DNA from 2 places in the Pseudomonas sp. Pse1 genome. Region 2 is predicted to be linked to the other one. Evidence: predicted binding sites of a transcription regulator. Region 2 holds the regulator's gene; the other holds the start of a gene.
The links. The regulator sigma-54, encoded in region 2, starts transcription at its own class of promoters, with help from an activator protein. The targets are predictions, from matches to a motif close to ANTGGCATNNANNTTGCTNT.
Positions count from the first base shown of each region.

Region 1: NR126_RS20925 (circularly permuted type 2 ATP-grasp protein) is a predicted target of sigma-54. The motif match lies at 2,364-2,383, and genes of this name have one in related genera.

Region 1 covers NZ_JALJRO010000016.1:4,867-9,052, reverse strand. The annotation lists gene NR126_RS20930 (alpha-E domain-containing protein) at 1-910, opposite strand, end outside; gene NR126_RS20925 (circularly permuted type 2 ATP-grasp protein) at 923-2,332, opposite strand; gene NR126_RS20920 (ribonuclease E inhibitor RraB) at 2,721-3,062, opposite strand; gene NR126_RS20915 (hypothetical protein) at 3,257-3,493, opposite strand; gene NR126_RS20910 (START domain-containing protein) at 3,613-4,186, opposite strand, start outside.
Region 2 covers NZ_JALJRO010000004.1:42,490-46,675, forward strand. The annotation lists gene NR126_RS07600 (HPr family phosphocarrier protein) at 1-121, opposite strand, end outside; gene rapZ (RNase adapter RapZ) at 137-994, opposite strand; gene ptsN (PTS IIA-like nitrogen regulatory protein PtsN) at 997-1,461, opposite strand; gene hpf (ribosome hibernation-promoting factor, HPF/YfiA family) at 1,474-1,782, opposite strand; gene NR126_RS07620 (RNA polymerase factor sigma-54) at 1,891-3,384, opposite strand; gene lptB (LPS export ABC transporter ATP-binding protein) at 3,566-4,186, opposite strand, start outside.

The DNA of each region.
Region 1 (4,186 bases), on a different contig from region 2:
ACTGGCGCACCAGCGGGATGAACTCGTTCAGCCAGGCGTGCAGCCCTTCGTCGAGGATTTCGTTGATTCCGGTGTAGCGCAGGCGTGCGTCCATTTCCGCCGCGAGGCGTTGCGCCGGCCGACCGTTGATACCGGGAAGCTGGGCGAGGATCTGATCGATCTCCTCGGTGCAGGCGCGCAACGAACGCGGCACGTCGGCCCGCAGCAACAACAGCTCGGCGACCTGACGGGCGCCCGGTGCATCGCGATAGATTTCGGTGTAAGCCTCGAATGACGACAACGCCCGCAACAAGGCGCTCCACTGGTAGTAAGCGTGAGCAGTGCCATCACTGACGGCTTCCGCCTGGTCGCCGGCCATTTCGTAGCGCGCATCCAGCAGTCTCAGGGTGTTGTCGGCGCGCTCGACGAAGGTCCCCAGACGAATGAAACGGAAGGCATCGTTGCGCATGATGGTGCCGTAGGAGGCACCGCGAAACAGGTGCGAACGCTCCTTGATCCACTCGCAAAAGCGGCTCATGCCATAGCGACCCAGGCCCTGCTCGGCAATGCCGCGTATTTCCAGCCAGGTCGCGTTGATGTTTTCCCACATGTCGGCGGTAATTCGCCCACGCACTGCATGCGCACTGGCCCGCGCCGCGCCCAGGCAGCTGTAAATGCTGGCGGGATTGGCCGCATCGAGGGCGAAGAAGTGCAGCAGGCGCTCGGCGTGCAGCGCCCCGTGGCGCTCCAGGTAATCGTCCAGTGTGCCGGTGATCAGCAAGGGCATTGCCAGTTCATGCAAGCCGTCGCCGCGGCCGTCCTGCGGCATCAGCGACAGCGAATAGCTGATGTCGAGCATCCGTGCGAGGTTTTCCGCCCGCTCCAGATAACGCGACATCCAATACAGGTCCGAAGCAGTTCTACTCAACATGGCAAGTTTCCTTCAATCCTCGACGACCCAGGTGTCCTTGGTGCCACCACCCTGTGAGGAGTTGACCACCAACGAGCCCTCACGCAGCGCGACTCGGGTCAATCCGCCAGGCACCACGCGGGTTTCACGCCCGGACAGGACGAACGGCCGCAGGTCGATATGGCGCGGCGCGATACCGTTTTCGACAAAGGTCGGGCAGGTCGACAGCGATAACGTCGGTTGGGCGATATAGGCGTGCGGCTTGGCCTTGATCCGTGCCCGAAACAGTTCGATCTCTGCGGCTGTCGCAGCGGGGCCGACCAGCATGCCGTAGCCCCCGGACCCCTGGGTTTCCTTGACCACCAACTCCGGCAGATGGGCCAGCACGTGTGACAGCTCCGATGGATTGCGACACTGCCAGGTCGGCACGTTTTGCAGGATCGGCTCTTCGTCGAGGTAGAAACGAATCATCTCGGTGACATACGGATACACCGACTTGTCATCTGCCACTCCGGTGCCGATGGCATTGGCCAGCACCACGTTACCGCTGCGATAGGACGACAGCAGCCCCGGGACCCCGAGCATTGAATCCGGATTGAAGGCCAATGGATCGAGGAAGGCATCGTCGAGGCGTCGGTAGATCACATCGACGGCCTTCGGCCCATCCGTGGTGCGCATGAAGACTTTGTCATCACGCACGAACAGATCCGCGCCCTCCACCAGTTCCACGCCCATTTCCCGGGCAAGGAAGGCGTGCTCGAAGAAAGCACTGTTGAAGCGCCCCGGGGTCAGCACCACGACGCTGGGGTCATCGATGGGGCTGGAGCTTTTCAGAGTGTCGAGCAACAGATTGGGATAATGATCGATGGGTGCAATACGCTGCGCGGCGAACAACTCCGGGAACAGGCGCATCATCATCTTGCGGTCTTCGAGCATGTAGCTGACACCGCTGGGGGTGCGCAGGTTGTCCTCGAGCACGTAGTAGGTGCCATCGCCGTCGCGTACCAGGTCGACGCCAGAGATATGCGAGTAGATATCGCGATGCAGGTCCAGACCCTGCATGGCGAGCTGGTATTGCTCGTTGGCCAGTACCTGTTCCGGGGCAATAATGCCGGCCTTGATGATCCGCTGCTCGTGGTACAGGTCGGCGAGGAACATATTCAGGGCCTTGACCCTTTGTATGCAGCCACGCTCGACGATGCGCCACTCGCTGGCGGGAATGCTGCGGGGGATGGTATCGAAAGGAATCAGGCGCTCGGTGCCCTGCTCGTCGCCGTAAAGGGTGAAGGTAATACCGGCGCGATGAAACAGCAGATCGGCCTCGCGTCGGCGTTGTGCCAACAGCTCGTCAGGCGTTTCGGCCAACCAACGGGCGAATTCCCGGTAGTGCGGACGGACCTGGCCACCCGCGTCGTACATCTCGTCAAAATAGGTGCGGATCATGCCGTACTCCTTGTCACTCGGACACTTTGCCTTCGCAAGGCCCGTGCCAGCGGCAATAACCCTTTAATTTCAATAGGTTGCTTGATGACGCCGCAAGCACCGCACCATTCCTGTGCAGTGGATGCTCCAACCTGAACGCCAACGCTCCACGGAATGGCAATGAGGATGGCTATTAGGAGCATAGCCACAGTTCATTTCACTGCTCGCCGGCGCTTGCCGATAATTGTCCTACCTCGCAGAACGCAGCTGTCCGACAGCGTTCTGCCCACCTCTCTTCCCTTTTGGCCACCTGCTCAGGTGGCTTTTTTTTGTCCGGCTTTTTCCTGCCCATACGAAAACGGCTGACCCAAGGGTCAGCCGTCGCTGCATAGTGTCGCTGTTCATGATGTTATGCGAGTTGCCCTCGTACCTCGTGCTTGACACCCCAGCCCTCGATAATCCCACCCAAAGGCTCTACCACCGCTTCAAAGTCCTGTTCAAAATCGCCGATTCCGCCATAGGTGGCGAACATCACCTTACTCAGTTCCAGATACCAGGCGCCGTCGTCACGCACACTGATCTGTGCATTCAAGGACTCACCGCGAAACTGCCCTGCCGCCCTGCGTGCCCGCTCCTCGTCGGGGAAAATGGCGTAGAACTCGATGGGATGGAACCGTGAAAAATCAAAACCGCCTTCTTTCATGCGGCGCAGCACGCTGCTGCTGATGTCTTCTTGATAGGCTGTGCTCATGAAACGTCCTCCGCAATCAGATGGATAGACTTTCCGTACTCCCTGCACCTTTCTGGCGAGTGCTGCGGCAACCCGGTTGCCGCCGGGAAACAAGCATGTAGCTGACAAGACCAGACCTTAGCGATCCATTCGCTGATCTCGAATGCAGAGTAGCCCCAAGTCAGAGCGGCTGCCAAGGCCTGAATCGGGAGGGGTCAAGGAATCGGGGTGATCGCGAGGATTTGAATGCTGTTCTGGGTTTTAAGGCTTTTGACCGTCGGTTCGGCGGTGCGACCTTCCAGGTCATTGAGATCCAGCTCGGCCGAAACCGGGAGCAGTTTGGCGCGAATCAACTGTGCAGCCTTTTCCATGTCCGGTTTTTGCTCGCAGTCAAATTGCTCGACGCTTTGCTCACCGTGATCATCAACAAAGGTGATTTGCCACTTTTGCATCGCTGCCTCCTCGGCAAAGCCCGCCAATGGGCTTACCTGTATCTCGACCGCGAAGGATCGGAAATCGTTCCCGGCGTCAGCAGCGCCGGAACGGAAAAACCCGTTCCGGCACAGGATGCTTATTTCTCGGCGCGCGCCTTCAAGGCCTTGAGGGTTTCGAACGGGGCATCGACCACGAACTTGTTGGCAACCATTGCCGGTACGCTGCCACCTGGCTCGGTGTGCACTTGATAAGTCACTTCGACCTGATCGCCCTTGGGCACGAACTTCCAGAAGCCTTTAACCTGAGTAACACGAACGAAACCTTTCTCTTCGGGAATGTACTTGGGCACGCCTTCGAGGTTGCGGGTCAGGCTGCCATCGGCGTTCTCGACGGTGGTCACGTGCAGCACCGAATCACGCGGGGTGACAGGCCACGGCGTATTGAATTGGGTGTAGGTCCAGCTCTGGTCGCCTTCATGCTTGAGCAGCTTCTGCATTTTGCACTCATGAATCCAGGTGCAGGCACCCGCCACGTCTTCCTGCAACGCGCGCAGCTTGGCGACCGTGGTCTTCATCAGGGTCACGCCCTGGTAAGACTTGTAGTCGGAGCCCGGGATTTCACTCAGGGAAATCTTGATCCCGTCTTCATTCTTGGCGACTTTCCAGTCTTCAGCCTGAGCCATGGTCGAGGCCAGCACGGCGGTCAAACCA
Region 2 (4,186 bases):
ACTCAGGCGTGCGCCCGGCTCGAATCTGGCAGGGGAATCGACCCGCTACACCTACGAATTTCGCTGAAGCACGGGCATGCAGGCCCAATTTGTTGATGATTTCAATTTCCAGAGCAGGCATCGCGGTGTGAATCCTTTAGCTAAGGTCGCGGTGGCGAACCTGGACGTTCTTCAGGGTTTTTTGCAGGATCTGCCCCAGGCGTTCGGTCAGGTACACGGAGCGGTGATGTCCGCCGGTGCAGCCGATCGCAATGGTGACGTAGGCCCGGTTACTGGCAGCAAATCGCGGCAGCCATTTGAGCAGGTAGCTGGAGATGTCTACAAACATTTCCTCGACATCCGGCTGCGCGGCCAGATAGTCGGCAACCGGTTGGTCCAGGCCTGACTGTGCCCGCAGATCCGGAATCCAGTAGGGGTTCGGCAGGCAGCGCACGTCGAACACCAGGTCGGCATCGACCGGCATGCCGCGCTTGAAGCCGAACGACTCCACCAGAAACGCCGTACCGGGCTCCGGCTGATTGAGCAGGCGCAGCTTGATGGTATCGCGCAACTGGTACAGGTTGAGATTGGTGGTGTTGAGCTTGAGGTCGGCGAGGTCGGCAATAGGCCCCAGCAGGGTGGTCTCATCTTCGATGGCTTCGGCCAGCGAGCGATTGGAGCTGCTTAACGGGTGCCGCCGACGTGTCTCGGAGAAGCGCTTGAGCAGGGTTTCTTCGTCGGCGTCGAGGTACAGCACATCACACTGGATGTGGCGGCTACGTACTTCATCCAGCAATTCCGGGAAACGGGTCAAATGACTGGGCAGGTTGCGCGCGTCGATGGAGACCGCGACCAGTGGCTGGCTCAGTTCATTGTGAATCAGTGCGCGTTCGGCCAACTCCGGCAACAGGCCTGCCGGAAGGTTGTCGATGCAGTAATAGCCGTTGTCTTCGAGGACATTGAGGGCCGTACTTTTGCCGGAGCCGGAGCGTCCGCTGACAATAATCAGGCGCATCATCAGTGACCGTTCTGCTCGTCCAGGACAACCTGGTACAAGTCTTGATTGCTGCTGGCGTTGCGCAGGCGATCACGCACTTCCTTACGGTCCAGCATGCTGGCGATCTGACGTAGCAGTTCAAGGTGCGCATCGGTAGCCGCTTGGGGGACCAGCAGGACGAACAGCAAGTCGACCGGAGCGCCATCGATGGCGTCGAAATCAATTGGGGCGTCGAGGTGCATCAGGGCGCTGATAGGGGATGTGCAACCCTTGAGGCGGCAGTGTGGAATGGCGATGCCGTTGCCAAAACCAGTCGAGCCGAGTTTTTCACGGGCAATCAACGCCTCGAAGACATCTTGCATCTCCAGATCCGGGACTTCCCGGGCGATCAGGTTGGCAATTTGTTCGAGGGCTTTCTTTTTACTGCCGCCCGGCACGTTCACGAGGGAACGGCCGGGGGTCAGGATGCTTTCAAGTCGGATCATGGGATGGGGGTGTTAACGACCGGTTGCGCCCTGGAGGAGGCTCTGGGTCTTTTCCTTATGCTTTTTGAGTTGACGGTCCAGCTTGTCGGTCAGCAGGTCAATGGCGGCATACATGTCGTCATGCTCGGCATTGGCAACCACTTCTCCGCCGGGGATATGCAGCGTGGCTTCGATTTTCTGCTTCAGCTTCTCGACATTCATCGTGACCTGCACGTTGGTGATCTTGTCGAAGTGCCTTTCCAGTCGGTCGAGTTTTTCGCCGATGTAGGTGCGCAGAGGTTCGGTAACTTCCAGTTGGTGTCCACTGATGTTGACTTGCATACAGCTTCTCCTTCGTTGCCAGTGCATAAGGCGGCAGGCTGTGATGCCTGCCACTGGGTGTATCCGGAACAATTCCGAACACACCCTGGAACGCGGTGGCGTGGCCCGTTACATCAAACGCTTGCGTTCGCTCGAAGGCGCGATCCCCAAGGATTCGCGGTACTTGGCGACGGTACGACGGGCCACCTGAATGCCTTGTGCCTCCAGTAAACCAGCGATTTTGCTGTCACTCAACGGCTTTTTCTGATTTTCCGCGGCAACCAGTTTTTTGATGATCGCGCGGATCGCCGTAGACGAGCATTCGCCGCCTTCGGAGGTGCTGACATGACTTGAGAAAAAGTATTTCAGCTCATAAATACCGCGCGGGGTGTGCATGAATTTCTGCGTGGTAACCCGCGAAATGGTCGATTCATGCATACCTACCGCTTCGGCGATGTCGTGCAGGACCAGGGGCTTCATCGCTTCGTCGCCGTATTCGAGGAAGCCGCGCTGGTGCTCGACGATCTGGGTGGCGACTTTCATCAAGGTTTCGTTGCGGCTCTGCAGGCTCTTGATGAACCAGCGGGCCTCCTGCAACTGGTTGCGCATGAAGGTGTTGTCGGCACTGGTGTCGGCACGGCGGACAAACCCGGCGTACTGAGGGTTGACCCGCAGGCGTGGCACAGACTCCTGGTTCAGTTCCACCAGCCAGCGCTCGTTGTCCTTGCGCACGATCACGTCCGGCACCACGTATTCGGCTTCGCTGGACTCGATCTGCGAGCCCGGACGCGGGTTGAGGCTCTGTACCAGCTCAATGACCTGGCGCAGTTCGTCTTCCTTGAGCTTCATGCGGCGCATCAGTTGGCTGTAGTCGCGGCTGCCCAGCAGGTCGATATAGTCGGTGACCAGGCGCTTGGCTTCGGCGATCCACGGGGTCTTGGCGGGCAACTGACGCAATTGCAGAAGCAAGCACTCGCCCAGGTTGCGGGCGCCGATACCGGCCGGCTCGAATTGCTGAATGCGGTGCAGGACGGCTTCGATTTCGTCCAGTTCGATGTCCAGTTCCGGATCGAAGGCTTCGAGGATCTCCTCGAGGGTTTCGTCCAGGTACCCCTGGTTGTTGATGCAGTCGATCAGGGTCACGCCGATCAGGCGATCGGTGTCGGACATCGGGGCCAGGTTCAGTTGCCAGAGCAGATGGCTTTGCAGGCTCTCACCGGCCGAAGTGCGGGTGGTGAAATCCCACTCGTCGTCATCGTTGCTCGGCAGGCTGCTGGCACTGGTCTGGTAGACGTCTTCCCAGGCGGTGTCGACCGGGAGTTCGTTGGGAATGCGCTCGTTCCACTCACCTTCCTCAAGGTTATCCACCGTGGGGGCGGTTTCCTGGTAGGAAGGTTCCTGGACGTCGGTGTTGGGTTTCTGCTCGATATTGTCGGCCATCGGGTCGGCGTTATCGAAGTCGTCGCCTTCTTCCTGGCGTTCAAGCATTGGATTGGATTCCAAGGCCTCCTGGATTTCCTGTTGCAGGTCCAGGGTCGACAATTGGAGCAGACGGATGGCCTGTTGCAGCTGCGGTGTCATCGTCAGCTGCTGGCCCATTCTCAAGACTAGCGATGGTTTCATGGCTGGGGCTTAACACCTTATTCGCCGGCGCACGTGCGCCATCCACTACAGGGCGCCGGAGCGCCTAACTTAAGCAAATTATATGCCCGAAACTGAAGTGTTTGCCTAGAGCGTCATGACAATAAAAAGATAGATAGTTTTATTGACATTACGCCCCGGCGGCGTCCAGACGCCTCGTCGCTTACAGGCGGAACTCGTGGCCCAGGTAAACCTCCTTGACCAGTTCATTGGCCAGGATGGTCTCGGCATCACCTTCGGCAATCAGCTGGCCGTCGTTGACGATATAGGCAGTTTCGCAGATATCCAGGGTCTCGCGTACGTTGTGGTCGGTGATCAGTACACCGATACCCTTGGCCTTGAGGTGATGGATGATTTGCTTGATGTCGCCCACCGAAATCGGGTCGACGCCTGCGAAAGGTTCGTCGAGCAGGATGAATTTCGGTGCGGTGGCCAATGCGCGGGCAATCTCGACGCGACGGCGCTCGCCACCGGACAGGCTCATGCCGAGGTTGTCGCGAATGTGGTTGATGTGGAACTCCTGCAGCAGGCTTTCCAGCTCCTTGCGACGGCCTGCCTTGTCGAGTTCCTTGCGGGTTTCGAGGATGGCCATGATGTTGTCGGCAACCGACAGTTTACGGAAGATCGACGCTTCTTGCGGAAGATAGCCGATGCCTGCTCGTGCACGGCCGTGCATCGGCTGATGGCTGACATCGAGGTCGTCGATCAGCACGCGGCCCTGGTCGGCGCGCACCAGGCCGACGATCATGTAGAAGCAGGTGGTCTTGCCGGCGCCGTTGGGGCC